3 regions of the Brachybacterium phenoliresistens genome follow, and region 1 is predicted to be linked to each of the others. Evidence: riboswitches for the same ligand, from Rfam matches in the RefSeq annotation. Region 1 holds a riboswitch; each other region holds the start of a gene.
What was found. A riboswitch is a leader RNA that binds a small molecule or an ion and turns the genes downstream of it on or off. The one in region 1 is predicted to bind thiamine pyrophosphate.
Positions count from the first base shown of each region.

Region 2: linked by a shared signal. The riboswitch ahead of ABD234_RS07375 (hydroxymethylpyrimidine/phosphomethylpyrimidine kinase) and the one ahead of ABD234_RS13295 (ECF transporter S component) in region 1 are both predicted to bind thiamine pyrophosphate.
Region 3: linked by a shared signal. The riboswitch ahead of thiO (glycine oxidase ThiO) and the one ahead of ABD234_RS13295 (ECF transporter S component) in region 1 are both predicted to bind thiamine pyrophosphate.

Region 1 covers NZ_BAAAOW010000006.1:78,913-84,987, forward strand. The annotation lists gene ABD234_RS13270 (sulfurtransferase) at 1-237, shown strand, start outside; gene ABD234_RS13275 (SufE family protein) at 234-686, shown strand; gene ABD234_RS13280 (PadR family transcriptional regulator) at 869-1,564, shown strand; gene ABD234_RS13285 (energy-coupling factor transporter transmembrane component T family protein) at 1,565-2,254, opposite strand; gene ABD234_RS13290 (ABC transporter ATP-binding protein) at 2,251-3,573, opposite strand; gene ABD234_RS13295 (ECF transporter S component) at 3,570-4,172, opposite strand; TPP riboswitch at 4,213-4,321, opposite strand; gene ABD234_RS13300 (universal stress protein) at 4,335-5,222, opposite strand; gene ABD234_RS13305 (ArsR/SmtB family transcription factor) at 5,305-5,643, shown strand; gene ABD234_RS13310 (SRPBCC family protein) at 5,647-6,075, shown strand, end outside.
Region 2 covers NZ_BAAAOW010000002.1:639,560-645,634, forward strand. The annotation lists gene ABD234_RS07365 (TatD family hydrolase) at 1-98, shown strand, start outside; gene rsmA (16S rRNA (adenine(1518)-N(6)/adenine(1519)-N(6))-dimethyltransferase RsmA) at 95-991, shown strand; gene ABD234_RS07375 (hydroxymethylpyrimidine/phosphomethylpyrimidine kinase) at 1,219-2,244, opposite strand; TPP riboswitch at 2,236-2,339, opposite strand; gene ABD234_RS07380 (glucose PTS transporter subunit IIA) at 2,714-4,909, shown strand; gene ABD234_RS07385 (PRD domain-containing protein) at 5,046-5,897, shown strand; gene purF (amidophosphoribosyltransferase) at 6,069-6,075, shown strand, end outside.
Region 3 covers NZ_BAAAOW010000009.1:67,516-73,590, reverse strand. The annotation lists gene ABD234_RS15970 (DUF6807 family protein) at 1-429, shown strand, start outside; gene ABD234_RS15965 (alpha/beta hydrolase fold domain-containing protein) at 538-1,560, shown strand; gene thiE (thiamine phosphate synthase) at 1,576-2,466, opposite strand; TPP riboswitch at 2,494-2,600, shown strand; gene thiO (glycine oxidase ThiO) at 2,596-3,720, shown strand; gene thiS (sulfur carrier protein ThiS) at 3,717-3,956, shown strand; gene ABD234_RS15945 (thiazole synthase) at 4,094-4,843, shown strand; gene ABD234_RS15940 (ThiF family adenylyltransferase) at 4,840-6,027, shown strand.

The sequences.
Region 1 (6,075 bases):
AAGGGCCGCGAGGAGCTCGAGGCGATCTACCTCGCCGAGCAGGGCTTCGACGCCTCCGCCCCGGTGATCGCCTACTGCCGCATCGGCGAGCGCTCGAGCCACACCTGGTTCGTGCTGCGCTACCTGCTGGGGTTCGAGGACGTGCGCAACTACGACGGCTCCTGGACCGAGTGGGGCAACGCCGTGCGCCTGCCGATCGCCGTCGGCGAGGAGCCCGGCGAGGCCCCGGCCCGATGAGCGCTCCCGCCCCGCTGCCCGCGGCCTTCGCGGAGATCGTCGACGACTTCCAGGCGCTCGGCGGCCGCGACCGGCTGCAGCTGCTGCTGGAGTTCTCCGAGGGACTGCCGGCGCTGCCCGAGCGGTACGCCGAGCACCCCGAGCTGCTCGAGCCCGTGCCGGAGTGCCAGTCGCCGATCTTCCTGGTCACCGAGGTGGAGGGCACCGGCCGGGAGGCCACCGCCCACCTGTTCTTCTCCGCCCCGCCGGAGGCGCCGACCACCCGGGGCTTCGCCGGGATCCTCGCCGAGGGCCTCGAGGGCCTCACCGTGGGCGAGGTGCTCGACGTCCCCGCCGACGTCACCGAGCAGCTGGGCCTCGCCGAGGTCGTCAGCCCCCTGCGCCTGCGGGGCATGGCCGGCATGCTGGGCCGCATCAAGCGCCAGCTCGCCGAGCGCGCCGGGGCCTGAGCCCGCCGTCCGACCTCCCCCTCCCCCGGCGGCGAGTGCCGCCTCACGAGCCAGATCGGCCCGGATCCGGTTCGTGAGGCGGCACTCGCCGCGGGGCGGGCGGGAGGTCGCGGCGGGGCACCCCTTGCGTCCCGCGAGTTAGCGATATATCGTGATGCTACGCGATATGAAAGGATACGATCATGCATACCCATCATGACCACCACGAGCGCCCCGACCGCGGGCGCCGGCATCACGACGAGGACTGGGGCAGGGAGCTCCCGGGCGAGGGGCCGCGCGTCGGCCGCGGGCCCCGCGGAGGCCGCGGCGGCCGGGGCTTCGGGCCGGGCTTCGGGCCGGACTTCGGCCCCGGACCGGACGGCGAGCGCGGCCCGCGCCGCGGCGGCGGCCGCGGGCGCGGCGGCGGTCCGCATCGCGCGCCCCGCGGGGACGTGCGCACCGCGGTGCTGCTGCTCCTGCAGGAGGAGCCGATGCACGGCTACCAGCTCATGCAGACCATCGCCGAGCGCACCGGAGGGCGCTGGAGCCCCAGCCCCGGCGCCATCTACCCGACCCTCAGCCTGCTGGAGGACGAGGGCCTGGTCGCCACCGAGAAGGAGGGCGGGCGCAAGCTCGCGAGCCTGACCGACGCGGGCCGCCGCCACGTCGAGGAGAGCTCCTCCTCGTGGTCGAACCCGTTCCCGGGGCAGGACCCGCACTCCGACGAGGAGCGCGTCGATCTGCGCTCGCTGATGTTCGAGCTGCGCGGCGCGGTCCGCGAGGTGGGCCGGGCCGGCAGCGAGGCGCAGATCGCCGAGGCCGCCGAGATCCTCGAGAGCGCGCGGGCCCGGATGTACCGGATCCTCGCGGGCGAGACCCCGCCCGCGACCGGGTCCTGATCAGGCCGGGACCGCCACGACCGCGGCGACCACGAGGGCGCAGACGGCGACCAGCAGGGCGTCGCCGCGCCCCAGGGGCACCGGCCGCCAGACGGTGCGGGGCCCGTCGGTCAGGCCCCGGGACTCCAGGGCGAAGGCCAGCCGCTCCCCGGAGCGCAGCGAGCCGACCAGCAGCGCGAAGGCGCAGCGGCCCAGCTGGCGCGGGGACAGCCTCTCCCGCCCCGACCGCACGAGATGCGCCCGGGTGATGGTCCGCCAGCGCCCCGGCAGCTGCTCGAGCATGCGGTGCCCGGCCATCAGCGCATAGGCGATGCGAGGGCTCAGCCGCGCATGCTGGACCAGGGAGACCATGAGGGCGCGCGGCTCCGCGGCCCGCGCGAGGATCAGCGAGGCGGTGCCGATGGCCAGGGCCCGCAGGCCCAGCGCCACGCCGATGATCAGCCCCTCCGGGGCGGGGCGCGTGAGCGCGTTGACCACCACGATCCCGGCCGCGAACAGCACGAACGGGATCTGGGCGAGCGCCAGGCGTCCCGGAGGGAAGCGGGCGCCGGCGAGGGCGGCCAGCAGCAGCAGCGCGTACAGGACGCCCAGCCGCGGCACGTCGTGCAGGAACAGGGTGACCACGCTGGTGGCCAGCACCAGCCCCAGCAGCACCGTCGGGTTGCGGCGCGCGAGGTAGGCGGGCCTCATCGCAGCACCCCGTCCTCCAGGCGGAGCACCCGGTCCGCCCAGCGATGCGCCGTCCGAGCGTCGTGGCTGGTCAGGAGGACGGCGGCCCCGTCGTCGGCGGCGTCGCGCAGCAGCCGCATGGTCCGCACGGCGGCCGCACGGTCCAGGCCGTACCCGGGCTCGTCGGCCAGCAGGACCTCCCGGCCGTGCAGCAGCATGGCCCCGATCGAGAGCAGCCGCTTCTGCCCGCCGGAGAGCCGGTAGGGGCTGGCCTCGGCGTGCTCGGCCAGTCCGATCCGCGCGAGCATCGCCTCGACGCGATCGGCCGCGCCGACGGGCAGGCCCTCGGCGAGCTCGGCCCGCACGGTGGCGGCGACGAACTGGTCCTCCGGGTTCTGGAGGACGAGGCCGGGCCGCGGGGAGCGGGAGGCGAGGGACTCCAGGAGCGTGGACTTGCCGGCGCCGTTCGCCCCCATGATCGCGACCATCTCCCCGCCGTGGAGGTCCAGCTCCAGGCCGCGCAGCACCGGCCGGCCGCCGCGGGACACATGGAGGTCGCGCACCGTCATCCGCGCGGGCCCCAGGGGCACCTCCCGGGGGAGCCAGCAGCCCTGCGCGGCCAGGCGCGGGCCGTGCCGGGCGAGCACCGCGGCGGTGGGGCCGTCCTCCAGCACGCGGCCCCGCTCGTCCAGGGCGATGGTGCGCGGCGGGAGGCCGGCCAGGCCGCGCTCCCCCGCCCAGTCGTCGAGCCGGTGCTCCACGAGGATCACGGCGACCTCGGCCGGGAGGCCCTGGACGGCGCGGCGCACCGCCGCGACCCCGGCGGCGTCGAGCATGGCGGTCGGCTCGTCGAGCAGGAGCACCGCGGGGCGAGCCGCGAGGGCGGCGGCGAGGGCCACGCGCTGCAGCTCCCCGCCGGAGAGCTCGGCGGTCTCCCGCTCCTGCAGGTGCGCGGCGCCGACCTGCGCGAGCACCTCCGCGACGCGGGGGCCGATGTCCGCGGGCCGCCACCGGCGGTTCTCCAGCGGCAGGGCGACCTCGTCGGCGACCCGCGAGAGGCACACGCCGGCGACCGGGTCCTGCCCCACGAAGCCGACGCGGTCCGAGGTCGCGGCCACGCCCGCGCGGATCGGGTCGATGCCGTCGATGGACAGGGCGCCCTCGACGCGGCCGTGCACGTGCTGCGGGACGGCGCCGGCCAGCGCCCGCAGCAGGGTGGACTTCCCCGCGCCGCTGGGGCCGAGCACGAGCACGTGCTCGCCGGGGCCGATGCTGCCGCTCCAGGGGCCGACGCCCCCGCCGCCGGGCAGGACGATCTCGAGCTCCTCGGCGCGGATCATCGGCGCACGAGCTCGTCCGCGGCGACGGCGGGGCGCAGGTTCGCCAGCACGCCGGTGCGCTCGAGGGCGCGGACGATGCCCCGCGCCAGCAGGCCGCCCAGCAGGGCGCCGCTGAGCAGCTGGAGGGTCAGGCGCAGCGGGAGGATGTCCTGGCCCAGCCAGCCGAAGCGGACGGCGGACCAGAAGAACACGAGGCCCGCCCCGCACAGGCCGGAGGCGAGGAAGACGGCCGCGCCGTAGCGGCGGTAGCGGGTCAGGGCGAAGGGGATCTCCGAGCCGATGCCCTGGATGAGGCCGGTGATCAGCAGCAGGGGCCCGGCGGGGCTGCCGAGGAAGACGACCTCCACGGCGGCGGCGAGCAGCTCCGCGATCACGCCCACGAAGGGCTTGCGGAGGATCGCGAGGGCGATCGGCGCGACCAGCAGCCAGCAGCCGATGAGCAGGTTGCCGGTGAGGTCGCCGAGCGGGCCCATGAGGATCGACAGCGCCGTCCAGGCCTGCACGAAGACCCAGTACAGGAATCCGAAGACGACGCCGAGCACGACGATGACGACGATGTCGCGCAGGGTGAGGCGCGCGGTGGGGCGATGAGCTGCCATGTCAGGGGTTCTTCCCGGGCGATGGCACGGGCGCGGACGGCGGTCGTCCGGCGAAGCTCCCTGCGCCGGCATGATCCGGATCAGGTTCTACGGTCGGAGTTGGAGAACTCCCTCTCAGCCCAGCTCACTGGACTCCCGTGCTCGGCGCGAGTATAGCCGCGCTCAGCTCTCGTCGACGATCTCGGGCTTCTCGTCGGAATCGACGGGGACGTGGTCGTGCCGGCAGATCGCGGCGTTGCCGGGGGCGTGGTGCATGATCGCGTGGGCGGTCGAGCCGAAGCGGCGGCGGCCCTCGCCGTGGTGGCCGACGACGATGATGCGGGCGCTCTCCGCGGCCGCGAGCAGCCCCCGCGGCACGGTGCGGTCCTCGAGGACCTCGCCGGTGACCTCCACCCCGGAGTCCGCGCCGAGCTCCTCGCGCGCCTGGGCGAGCGCGGTCTCGACGATGGCGCGGGCGGCGTCCTCGCTCACGGCGGCGTGGCCGTCGACCACGCGCTGGACGTGGACGATGCGCAGCGGCGCCCTGCGGATCCGCGCCAGGCGCACCCCGGAGGAGACGGCGCCGAGGCCGGCGTCGGATCCGTCGACGCCCACCAGGACGGGGCCGTCGGGCTCCTCCTCGGAGCGCACCACGAGCACGGGGCAGCCGGAGTGGGTGACCAGGCCCAGGCTGACCGAGCCCAGCAGCATGCCGAAGAAGCCGCCGAGCCCGCGGTGGCCGACCACCAGCAGGCGGGCGGTGCGGGAGGCCTCGCCGAGCACGACCCGGGCGTGGCCGGTCACCAGCGAGGTGCCGACCTCGACGCCGGGCGCGGTCTCGCGGGCGAGGTCCGCGGCGTCGGAGAGCAGCCCGAGGGCCTGGTTGCGCAGCCCGCTGCCGGCGACGCCGTCGACGGGGTCGACGTTCTTGCCCAGCAGCGGCCAGATCCAGGCGTGGACGATCCGCAGCTCCCGCCCGGCGTCCCGCGCCAGACGGGCCGCGTAGCGCACGGCGATCCTCGAGGCCTCGGAGTCGTCATGCCCGACGACGATCTTCCCGGTGAAGTCCATGACCCCAACCTACTCCGCGAGCATGACCTGCGTCACCTCGACCCCTTGACAACCTACAACCCTTCGGTTGTAAGTTGGGGGCGTGCACGAGACCGAGGAGGACCGGGCGGACGCCTGGTTCCACGCCCTGTCGGACCGCACGCGCCGGGACATCCTGCGGCGCGTGCTGGCCGGCGAGTCCTCCGTCTCAGCACTCGCCCGGAAGTACGACATGAGCCTCACGGCCGTGCAGAAGCACGTCGCGGTGCTCGAGAGGGCCGGCCTCATCACCCGGCGTCGGGCGGGCCGGGAGTCCCTGGCCCGCGGCGACGTCGAGGCGGTGCGATCGGTCCAGACGCTGCTCACCGAGCTCGAGGCCGTCTGGCGCGGGCGCATCGCCCGCATCGACCAGCTCCTCGAGAGCTCAGCCCAGGAGGATTGACCCATGCCCGTCACCGACGTGACCCACGACCTCGACGCCCTCACCCTCACCCTGACCGCGCGGTTCGCCGCGCCGATCGACCAGGTCTGGGACGTGTACGCCGACCCGCGCAAGCTCGAGAAGGTCTGGGGTCCCGAGACCTACCCCGCGACCGTCGTCGACCACGAGCTCGCCCCCGGCGGCCGCGTCACCTACTTCATGACCGGCCCCGAGGGCGACAAGCACTACGGCTACTGGGAGGTGGACGCGGTCGACGCCCCGCGGTCCTTCACCTTCCGCGACGGCTTCGCCGACGAGACCTTCGCGAAGAACCCCGAGCTGCCCGAGTCGACCAACGAGTTCGTCTTCTCGGAGGTCGACGGCGGCACCGAGGCGGTCTACACCTCGACCTACGCCTCCCGCGAGGGGCTCGAGCAGGTGCTCGCCATGGGC
Region 2 (6,075 bases), on a different contig from region 1:
TGGCGACGATCGCGGAGGTCACCGGCACGGACCTGGAGCAGGCGTGCCGCCGGATCCGCGAGACCACCCGCGGCGTCTACGACTGGCCCGCCGCATGAGCGCCGATCAGCCCCGCGAGGGCGCCGAGCCCTCCCTGCTGCTCAGCGCCCGCGACATCCGCGAGCTCGCAGAGGCCGCCGGGATCCGTCCGTCCAAGCAGCGCGGGCAGAACTTCGTCATCGACCCCAACACGGTGCGGACCATCGTCGAGCGCGCCGACGTGAGGCCCGGCAGCGCCGTGCTCGAGGTCGGCCCGGGCCTGGGCTCGCTCACCCTGGGGCTGCTCGAGGCCGGGGCCGATGTCGCCGCCATCGAGCTGGACCGGGGCCTCGCGCAGCTGCTGCCGCTGACCCTCCGGGCCCGCGGCATCGCCCCCGACCGCTACCGGCTCGTGCACGCCGACGCCCTCGCCGTCACCGAGCTGCCCGAGCTGCCGGAGGCGGGCGAGCCCCGGATCCTCGTGGCGAACCTGCCCTACAACGTGGCCACGCCGATCCTGCTGACGCTCCTCCAGCGCTTCCCGCAGCTGCGCGAGGCGATCGTCATGGTCCAGTCCGAGGTGGTGGACCGCCTCGCCGCGTCCCCCGGCTCGCGGATCTACGGCGCCCCCAGCGTCAAGGCCGCCTGGTACGGCCGCACCGAGCGGGCCGGGCAGATCTCCCGGCAGGTGTTCTGGCCGGTGCCCAACGTCGACTCCTCCCTGCTGCGGCTGACCCGCCACGAGCAGCCGATGGGCACCGAGGAGGAGCGGGAGCGGGTGTTCGCCGTGGTCGATGCGGCCTTCGCCCAGCGGCGCAAGACACTCCGCGCGGCCCTCGGCGGCTGGGCGGGCTCCTCCGCGCGCGCCGAGGAGATCCTGCGCGCCGCCGGAGTCGACCCCGGGGCCCGCGGCGAGACCCTGGACGTCGCCCGCTTCCACGCCATCGCCCGCGCCGCCGACGGCATCGCCTGACCCGCGGGAGCGGCCGGACCGAGCGGCCGGACTCCGAAGGGCGTGCACGGATGGCTGTCTCAGGGCCGCGAGCCAGGCGATTGCCTGGCTCGAGGCTCTCAGGCCGCCGTTCGTGCTCGCTCAGCTCGTGGGATGCCCGCTCGGATCGCAGGGCGCCCGCTCGGATCCCCGGGCGCCCGCTCGGATCGCAGGGTTCCCGTTCGGATGCCCGGGAGCTCGCTCGGGTCTCAAGGGCGCGGAGCGGGCCTGTCCCACAGGGCGTGGAAGTGGTGGACGGGGCCGTGGCCGCCGCCCACGGCGAGCTCGTCCGCGTGCGCGAGCGCGCCGGTGAGATAGTCCTTGGCCTGCCGCACCGCCTCGACCATCCCGTGACGCGGCAGCAGCGCCGCGACGGCGGCGGAGAGCGTGCACCCGGTGCCGTGGGTGTTGCGGGTCGCGATGCGCCGGGCCGGCAGCTCGAGCACGGCATCGTCCGCGGCCGCGGCCCCAGCCAGCAGGTCCACGCTGGTCTCCCCGACCAGATGGCCGCCCTTGAGCAGCACCCACGCCGACCCGAGGGCCAGCAGGTCCGGCACCTGCTCCCGCATCCGCGCGAGGGAATCCGCCTCCCGCGCCGTGCCCCCGGTGCCCCCGGCGCTCCCATCGGCCGCCTCGGCCTCTGCCGGCCCGGTCGCCGGGGTGCCCGTCCCGGCCCGGACGGGTGCGCGATCGGCATCCGCGCCGTCCGCCACCGCCCAGGCCCCCAGGTCGGGGGCGGCGCCCAGCAGCACGGCGGCCTCGGGCAGGTTCGGGGTGATGAGCGCGGCGCGGGGGACCAGTCGGTCCCGGACCACGGCGACGGTCTCGTCGCTGATCAGGCGGTCGCCGCTCTTGGCCACCATCACCGGGTCGATCACCAGCGGCACCTCGGGGATCTCCGCCAGGACATCGGCCACCGCGGCGGCGATCGGGGCGGTGGCGAGCATGCCCAGCTTGATCGCATCGACGCGCACGTCGTCGATCACGGAGCGGATCTGGGCGGCGACGAACTCGGGCTCGAGGACCAGCACGTCCTGGACTCCTCGGGTGTTCTGCGCGACCACGGCGGTGACCGCGCTCATCCCGTAGGCGCCGAGGGCGGAGAAGGTCTTCAGGTCCGCCTGGATCCCCGCCCCGCCGCTGGGATCCGTCCCGGCGATCGTGAGGACGTTCGGGATCCGGGGCGCGTCCGTCGGGCCGGGGCGGCCGGTCGGCTCGTGCAGGACAGGGCTCATGGGTGACATCCCTCCGCGAGTGCGAGCTCGATCAGGTGCGACGGGTCTCATCTCAGCCCGCGCTCCGGACGCGGCGGGCACCCCGTGTCGGCCTCGAACCTAGCATCGGCGCCCCGGCCGGGGCGGCGCCGTCCGGCAGCAGGCCGGCTTCCCCTCGGCCGGGGAGGTGCTATGCTGTGCGCCGATCGACCACGATCACAGGATTGTCACTCCCCGAGGACGCCGCCCGATCGCCACCGTGCGATGACAGGGCAGCGCTCCGCCTGAGGGGAGGCAAGGCCTGGGGAACGCCCTGTGGGTGCGCCCCGGGCCTTTTTCGTTGCCCGGAATCGGGCGGCGGCGCGGCCCGGCGGCGGGCGGCGTGCGGGTCCCGAAGCCGGGATCGCCGCCGTGGCGCAGCAGGGGTCCGGTGGACGTGGCGGCGCACCTGCCAGGACGGCGCGAGCCGATGAGAATGCGAGGACGCATCATGAACACACCTGCACCGGGGCCCGATGCCCTCGCGGAGGACATCCTCCGCGGCGTCGGCGGTCCCGAGAACGTCGAGAGCCTCACGCACTGCGCGACGCGCCTGCGCTTCCAGCTCCATGACGGCGACAAGGTCGACCAGGCCGCGCTCGACGCCCTCGACGGCGTCATGGGCACGGTGCCGCAGTCCGGCGACCGGTTCCAGGTCGTCATCGGCGGCGCCGTCGCCAACGTCTACTCCCGGATCATGAACCTCCCGTCGATGACCGGCGGCGGCAGGCCCGCCGCGAAGAGCGACGCCGAGGTAAAGGCCGCGATCCGGGCGAAGAGCCGCGGGAAGTTCGCCTGGCTCGACAACTTCTTCGAGTACCTCTCCGACTCGTTCCGCCCGCTGATGGGCGTGCTGCTGGGCGCCTCGCTGATCATCGCGATCGCCTCGGTGCTCGACGCCCTCGGCGTGGTCGACTTCCGCGCCGCGGACAAGTCCGCCACCTGGGTCTTCGTCGATGCGATGTGGCGCTCGGTGCTCTACTTCCTGCCGATCATGGTGGCCTACAACGCGGCCAGGAAGCTGCAGATCGATCCGTGGGTGGGCTCGGCCGTGATGGCCGCGGTGATGACCCCGAACTTCACCGGCCTGCTGAACCCCGAGGGCGGCACCCCGGGGATCACCTGCACCACCAACGCGACCCTGGGCACCCAGAACTGCGTGGCCGACGTGTTCGGCCTGCCGATGCAGCTGAACGACTACGGCGGCCAGGTGTTCGTGCCGCTGCTGATGGTGGCCCTGCTCGCCCTGGTCTACAAGGGCCTGCAGCGCGTCTTCCCCGAGAACGTGCAGCTCGTGTTCGTGCCGTTCTTCTCGATGCTCATCATGATCCCGGTGACCGCCTTCCTCATCGGCCCGCTGGGCATCTGGGCCGGCAACGGCATCGGCGCGGGCCTGGCCTGGCTGAACGGCAACGCCCCCATCGTCTTCGCGATCTTCATCCCGCTGCTGTACCCGTTCCTGGTCCCGCTGGGCCTGCACTGGCCGCTGAACGCGCTCATGCTGCAGAACATCAACGCCCTGGGCTACGACTTCATCCAGGGCCCGATGGGCGCCTGGAACTTCGCCTGCTTCGGCGCCACCGCCGGCGTGCTGCTGCTGTCGATCCGCCACCGCGAGCCGATCATGCGCCAGACCGCGACCGGCGCCCTCGCGGCGGGCCTGTTCGGCGGCATCTCCGAGCCCTCGCTGTACGGCATCCACCTGCGCTTCAAGCGGATCTACCCGCGCATGCTCGTCGGCTGCCTCGTGGGCGGTCTGATCGTGGGCATCCTGGGCGGCGTGGACACCTCCGCCTTCGCCTTCACCTCGCTGCTGACGATCCCCGTGTTCGACCCGATGGGCGTGTACGTCATCGCGATCGCCGCCGCATTCGTCACCGCCCTCGTGCTCGTGTACTTCTCGGACTACATGACCCCCGCCCAGCGCGCCGAGGCCAACGCCGAGCGCGATGCGGCCGAGGCCGCCGCCCAGAGCTCCGCCGTCGTCGCCGAGCCCGCCGCGCGGGAGCGCGAGCTGGTCGGCGCCGGGGTCGGGGGCGCCGCCTCCGCCGCGGCCGCCGGCTCCGTGGCTGCGGCCGCCGGTGCCACGGCTCCGGCCGGTCCCGCGGCCGATGCCTCCGGCTCCGCCGGCGCGGCCGATGCCTCCGCCGCGGACGCCGCCTCCGGCACGGCCTCGACGGTCCCCGCCGGCCCGGCGGTGCAGATCGCCGCCCCCGTCGGCGGCCGCGTGGTGGGCCTGGACGAGGTGCCGGACCCGGTGTTCGCCTCCCGCGCCCTCGGCGAGGGCGTCGGCATCGAGCCGGTCGACGGCCGGATCCTCTCCCCGGTCGACGGCGAGCTGATCACCGTCGCCGGCACCGGCCATGCCTTCGGGCTGCGCACCGCCGACGGCATCGAGGTCCTCATCCACATCGGCATCGACACGGTGCAGATGAAGGGCGAGGGATTCGACGTCCAGGTCGAGTCCTGCCAGAAGGTCTCCGCCGGCGATCTGCTGGTCGTGGTCGACCTCGAGGCCGTCCGGGCCGCCGAGCACCCGACGGTCACGCTCATGACCATCACGAACACCGCCCAGCTCGCCGAGGTCGCCCCGCGCACGGGTGCGGACGTCGCCGCCGGCGAGACCGTGGTGACCGTGCGCCGGTGATCTCCGGCGACGCAGTGCGCGCCCCCGCCCCGCACCCGGGGCGGGGGCGCGCGCCCGCATCGGGCACGATCGGGGCCCGGTTCGGGACACAATGGGGCACGGGCACCGGCCCGCACGGCGAGGGAGGGGAGCGAGGATGAAGGCGCTGCGCGTGCTGAACAACAACGTCGTCCTCGCCCGGGACGACGACGGCCAGGAGGTCATCCTCACCGGCCGGGGCATCGGCTTCAGCTCCAAGCAGGGGCGGGCCATCGACCCCGCGCTGATCGTGCGGGTGTTCGTGCCGGCCGACGGCCGCGACCCCGACCATCTCGCCGAGGCGTTCTCCCTCATCGACGAGGAGGTGCTGCGCGCGGTGGTGATCGCCCTCGGCGAGGTGGGCATCGAGGGGCGCGAGTCGCGGCGCCCCACCCTCGCGATCGCCGTGGCCGACCACGTCGCCAGCGCCCTGGACCGGGCCCGTCGCGGCATCGTCCTGGAGTACCCGCTGCGCGCCGAGGTGCAGACCCTGTACGCGAGCGAGTACGCCCAGGCGCGGCGCCTGCTGCAGGCGATCAACGAGCACGTGGATCCGCAGCTGGGCGATGCCGAGGCCACGGCGCTGGCCCTGCACCTGGTCAACGCCGGATTCGCCTCCGGCGACCTCTCCTTCACGTACACGATGACCGGGATCATCCAGCAGATGCTCGCGGTGGTGGGGGAGCGCTTCGGGGTGGAGGTCTCCGAGGACACCATGAGCGCGGCGCGGTTCATCACGCACGTGCGCTACCTGTTCGTGCGCATCCAGCAGCATCGGCAGCTGTCGGGGCAGGAGTCCACCATCGGCGCCGGCATCCGGGAGAACTTCCCCGAGGCCACCCGCACCGCACAGCAGCTCGCCACCATCGTCGAGCTGCGGCTGGGGCACGCGCTCAGCCCCGACGAGGTCTCCTATCTCGCGCTGCACGTGGCCCGGATGACGATGGAGAAGGACGGCACCGCCGCCTGACCGCCGCCGCCTGACCGCCGCAGCCCGGGCACCGCCGCCGAGCGCCGAGGCCCGGCCCGCCCGGGCGGGAGCGAGATCACGCGCCCGGATCGGCTCCGCACCTGTAGCGTTGCCCGGTGGCCTGTCGCACCCCGGACGGGCACGGACCCGGATGGAGCGAGACACCACCCCATGTGCG
Region 3 (6,075 bases), on a different contig from region 1:
CCCGTCGAGGGCGGCTGGAGCGTGGAGCTGACCTCGCAGCTGCGCCCCGTGAGCGCGGAGGCCATGGAACTGGGCAGCCCCGGCAGCCACGGCCGCGAGGGCGGCGGATACGGCGGCCTGTTCCTGCGCCTGGCCCCGCTGGCCGAGGCGACCGTCGCCGTGCCCGGCCCCGACGGCGGCCGTCTCACCGGGGAGGACGCCGTCCACGGCGCCCGTGCCCCGTGGGTGGAGCTGTGCGGCACGGCCGCCACCGGCGGACGCTTCGCGGTGCGGATCGAGCACCTCGACGAGCACGACGACCCGTGGTTCGTGCGCGTGGCCGGGTACCCCGGCCTGGGATCGGCGATCGCCTGGGACAGCCCGGTCACCACGACCGCCGAGCAGCCGCTGACGCGTGCCTTCCGCATCACCGTCCGCGATCTTCCCTGACCGACCTGCCCTGCCCTGCCCTGCCCTGCCCCGGTCCGGCCGCGACTCTCCCTGACGCGGCCGGGCCCGTCCTGACCCCACCGCCCCCTCGACCCCGGGAGCCCTCTCATGTCCCCTGCCGCCGACGCCGCCTGGGCGCCGCAGCTCGCCGCCCGCGCCCACCTGCTCGAGGGCCTCGGCCCCGAGGACGCCCTGTCGCCCGAGGCCGAGGCCGCCTGGCGCGCGCCCTTCGGCGCGCCGGAGAGCTGGGACCTCGACATCGTCGACCGCGACCTGCCCGGACCGCACGGCCGGGTGCCGGTGCGGATCTACACCCCGCGCGCCTCCGGGGACGCGGTCGAGGCGGCCGATGCCGCCACCGCCCCCGCCCGCCCGGCGCTGGTGTGGATCCACGGCGGCGGCTTCCAGCACGGAGACCTCGACATGCCCGAGGCCCACGAGGTCTCCCGGGGCGTGGCCGGGCGCGCCGACGCCGTGGTCGTCTCCGTGTTCTACCGCCTGTGCGACGAGCCCTCGGGCAGGCCCGCCCCGAACCTCGACGGGGAGACGGGCATCCACGCGCCGATCCCGCTGGACGACGTGCACGCCGCCTTCACCTGGGTGCGCGAGCACGCCGCGGAGCTGGGGGCGGACCCGGCACGGATCGCCGTGGGCGGGGCGAGCGCCGGCGGCGACCTCGCCGCCTGCCTCAGCCTGCGCCTGGCCGACGAGGGCGCGCCGCCGTGGCAGTCCTTCCTCATGTACCCCGTCGCGCACATCGAGATGCCGGCCCCGGATGCGGAGGAGGCCGCGGCGCTGGCGGCCTGCGCCCCGCTGGGCGGGTTCCCCGCCGAGTCCGTCGCGGTGATGGGGGAGACCTACACCGGCCGTCCCCGCAGCGAGGCGACCGGCTACGAGTTCCCGGCCCTCGCGGCGCGGCACGACCATCTGCCGCCGACGCTGATCGACGTCGCCGAGTTCGACGGGCTGCGCCCCAGCGGTCGCGCCTATGCCCAGCAGCTCGAGGCCGCCGGGGTCGAGGTCGAGCTCGCGCTCAGCCGCGGCGTCCCGCACGGGCATCTCAACAAAGTGGGGCTGGCCGAGGCCCACGCCAGCATGGACCGCATGGCCCGCCGCCTGCGGGAGCGCTGAGCCCCGCAGTCCGGGTCAGGCCCCGGTGACGGCCGCGCGCAGCGCCCGGGCCGCGGCCTCCGGATCCTCGGCCTCGGTGACGGCGCGGACCACCACGATGCGGTCGGCGCCGGTGGAGAGCACCTCGGGCACCCGGTCCAGGTCCACGCCGCCGATCGCGAAGAACGGCGTCGGATGCGCGGCGGCGTCGCGGTGCTCGGCCGCGGCGCGCGGCAGCGCCAGGCCCACCGCGGCGCGGCCCGGCTTGGTGGGCGTCTCCCAGACGGGCCCCGTGCAGAAGTAGTCGATCCCCGGGTCGTCGTGCGCCTGCCGCATCTGCTCCTCGGTGCGCGTGGAGCGGCCGATGAGCACGTCGGGACCCACCAGGGATCGGGCATCGGCCGTGGTCAGGTCGCCCTGCCCGAGGTGGAGCACGTCGACGCCCGCGAGCACCGCGACATCGGCCCGGTCGTTGGCCGCCAGCAGCGCCCCGAAACGGTCCGCGATCGGGCGCAGGGCCCGCAGGGCCTCCACCTCGGCGCGCGCCTCCGCGGACTTGTCGCGCACCTGCAGGATGTCCACGCCGCCGCGGAAGGCGGCCTCGGCGAAGGCGAGCAGCTCCTCGAGGCCGCGCGAGAGGTCCACGCACACGTACAGCCGGGCGCGGGTCAGCCGGCCGCGACGCCGGGCGCCCTCCGGCGAGACCGCCCGTCGCCGGGCCGCCGCCGTCGCCGCCGCGCCGGACTGCGCCGTGCTCGCGCCGGGCTCCTCCGTCCCCGCGCCGGGCTCCTCCGTCCCCGCGCCGGGCTCCTCCGTCCCCGCGCCGGACTGCGCCGTGCTCGGGGCGGGCTCCTCCGTGCCCGGGGCGGGGGCGGGGACCCCCGGCATGTCCTGGGGCTCCGCGCCCGTCAGCTGGTCAGCACTCATGGTCATAGCGTCCCACAGGTACACTCGCGGACGTTCCGTGGGAGCCCGGAGGAACGGGCTGAGAGGGCGTCAGGCGCCGACCACTACGACTGGATGCGGGTCATGCCGCCGTCAGGAGGAATCGCACACGTGCATGTCGTCGTCATCGGCGCGGGGATCGTCGGTCTGCTCACCGCGCTCGAGCTGCGCCGTCGCGGCCACGAGGTCGAGGTCCGCTCCACCGGGGTGGCCGAGGGCGCCACCCACGCCGCCGCGGGCATGCTCGCCCCCGCCGCCGAGGTGCAGGTGGGTCAGGGGCCGCTGTGGGGGATCATGCGCGAGGCGGCCCTCGCCCATCGGCGCCTCGCCGCCCGGCTTCCCGAGCTGACGCGCGAGTTCTCCCGGCCGGCGACGGCGCGATCCGCCGGATACCGGGATGACCCGACCTTGGTGGTCGGTCGCGACCATGCCGACCTCGCGGCCCTGCACGACCTGGCCGTCCTGCAGCGCCGCGCCGGAGCCGAGGTGCAGGAGCTGCTGCCCCGCGAGGCGCGCCGCCTCGAGCCGGCGCTGGCCCGCGGCATCGCCGGCGCCGTGCGCATCGGCAGCGACCACCAGGTCGACCCGCGCACCCTGGCCCGCACCGTGGTCGCGGCCCTCGAGGCCCACGGGGTGCGCCTGCGCATCGGCGCCGTCCCGGGCCTGGACGCCGTCCCCGCCGACCGCATCGTCCTGGCCGCCGGGCTCGGGGCGCCGGCGATCGCGGGACCGCATCAGCAGCTCGACCTCGCGCTGCGTCCCGTGCGCGGCGACATCCTCCGCCTGCGCGTCCCCTCGTCCCTGCTCATGCCGGGGGAGGAGCATCTGCTGACCGGCACCGTCCGGGCGATCGTCCGCGGCCGTGCCGTGTACTGCGTGCCGCGCGACGGCGGCGGGATCGTCCTCGGCGCCACCAGCCGGGAGGACACGCTGCAGGGACCCTCGACCGGCGGGGTGCTGCAGCTGATCCAGGACAGCGCCGAGATCCTCCCCTCGATCCGCGAGACGGAGCTGGTCGAGGTCACCGCCCGCGACCGCCCCGGCACCCCCGACGACCTGCCGCTGCTGGGGCCCGTCCCCGGCCACGAGCAGGTGATCGTCTCCACCGGCTACCACCGCCACGGCATCCTGCTCTCGGCCTGGGCGGCCGAGCGCACCGCCGACATCATCGACGGCCGCGACGCGTCCCTGCCCGCGGCCGTCCGCCCCGAGCGCTTCACGAAGGAGCCCGCATGATCCCCGTGACCATCAACGGCGAGCCCGCCGAGGTCCCGGCCGGCTGGACCGTCCGCGACCTGGTCGCCGACCGCATCGGCCACCCCGTCGGCGAGGACGGCCGCGCCCTGGACGGCCGCGCGCTCGGCGTCGCCGTCGCGCTGGACGACACCGTCGTCCCCCGCAGCCGCTGGGCCGCCACGGCGCTCGCCGCCGACGCCCGCTGCGAATTCGTCACCGCCGTCCAAGGAGGCTGAGCATGACCACCACCGACACCCCCACCCCGGCGACCGCCGCCCCCGCCGCCGCGCCCTCGACCACCGCCCCCGCGCAGCCGGGAGCCGCCGCGGACCCGCTGGTCATCGCCGGGAGGACCATCGGATCCCGCCTCATCATGGGCACCGGCGGCGCCACCGACCTCGCCGCGCTCGAGCGGGCGCTGATCGCCTCCGGCACCGAGCTGACCACCGTCGCCATGCGCCGCTTCTCCGCCGATGCCGGCACCTCGGTGTTCGCCCTGCTGCAGCGCTTGGGCATCATGGCGCTGCCGAACACCGCCGGCTGCTACAGCACCCGCGACGCCGTCCTCACCGCAGAGCTCGCGCGGGAGGCCCTCGAGACCGACTGGGTCAAGCTCGAGGTCATCGCCGATGAGGACACCCTCCTGCCCGACGGCGTGCAGCTGCTCGAGGCGACGGAGGAGCTGGTGCGCCGCGGATTCACCGTGCTGCCGTACACCACCGACGACCCGGTCCTCGCCCGCCAGCTGGAGGAGGCGGGCGCCGCCGCGGTGATGCCGCTGGGCTCCCCGATCGGCACGGGGCTGGGGATTCTCAACCCGCACAACATCGCCCTGATCACCGCGCGCGCCGGGGTGCCGGTGGTGCTGGATGCCGGGATCGGCACCGCGAGCGAGGCCGCGCAGGCCATGGAGCTGGGCTGCTCCGCGGTGCTCGTCGCCAGCGCCGTCACCCGGGCGCAGGACCCGGAGGCGATGGCCCGTGCGATGGACCTCGCCGTCCGCGGCGGGCGCGAGGCCGCCCGCGCGGGGCGGATCCCGCGGCGGCAGCTGGCGCTGGCCTCCTCGAGCTTCGAGGGGATCATCGAGACCGCCGGCACGAGCCGCGAGGCGGAGTCCCTGTGAGCGCCGACGGAGCGGAGCTGCCGCCGCTGGTCGAGCCCGGCCCGGAGCTGACGCCCGAGCAGATCGCCCGCTACCGCCGCCAGATCACCCTCGCCCAGATCGGCACCCTGGGGCAGCGCCGCCTGCGCGCCGCCTCCGTGCTGGTCGTCGGCGCCGGAGGGCTCGGGTCGCCGGCGCTGCAGTACCTCGCCGGCGCCGGCATCGGCACCCTCGGGATCGTCGACGACGACCTCGTGGACGTCACCAACCTGCACCGGCAGGTCGTGCACGGGATGGACGCCCTCGGCCGGCCCAAGGCCGACTCCGCCGCCGCGGCCGTCGCCCGGATCAACCCCGAGGTGGCCGTGCGGATCCACCGCGAACGCGTGGGCCCGGACACCGTCGTGGAGCTGATGCGCGGCTACGACGTGGTGCTGGACGGCACCGACAACTTCGCCACCCGCTACGTCGTGGCCGATGCCAGCGAGATCACCGGCGTCCCCGTGGTCTGGGGCGCGATCCTGCGCGGGCACGGGCAGGTGAGCGTGTTCTGGCCCGGTCGCGGCGCCCACTACCGGGACGTGTTCCCCGAGCCGCCCGCCCCCGGCGAGGCGCCCTCCTGCGCCGAGGCCGGGGTGCTGGGGACCCTGCCGGGCCTGCTCGGCACCATCATGTCCACGCAGGTGATCCAGCTGATCACGGGGACGGGGTCGCCGCTGGTGGGCCGGCTGCTGCTGTGGGACGAGGCCACCAGCACCACCCGCACCCTGCGCATCGCCCCGGACCCGGAGAGGGCCCCCGCGACCCGGGTCGAGATCCCGGCCGCCGCCGATCCGTCCTGCCGGATCGGCGGTCCGTCGCCGGAGGAGACCCTGCAGGCCGCCCAGCTGCGGGAGCTGCTGGGCCGGGCCGATGCCGGGTCCGAGGGCGTCGTGCGCGGGGAGGTCACCCTGGTCGACGTGCGCGAGCCGTGGGAGTTCGCGGCCGGGGCGATCGACGGCGCGGTCAACGTCCCGCTGCAGCAGGTGCTCGACGGCGGCGCCGCGGCCCTGCCCCGCGGCGACGACGTGGTGCTGTACTGCCAGGGCGGGGTCCGCTCGGCGCGGGCCCTGGAGCGGCTGCGCCCGGACTGGGCCCTGCGCGAGGGACGCCTGCGCCACCTCGACGGCGGCTATCAGGCGTGGACGGCGCCGTCCGAAGGCTGAGGCGCGCGGCTGCTCAGCCGGGGAACGTTCCCGCGGGAACGTCTCCGA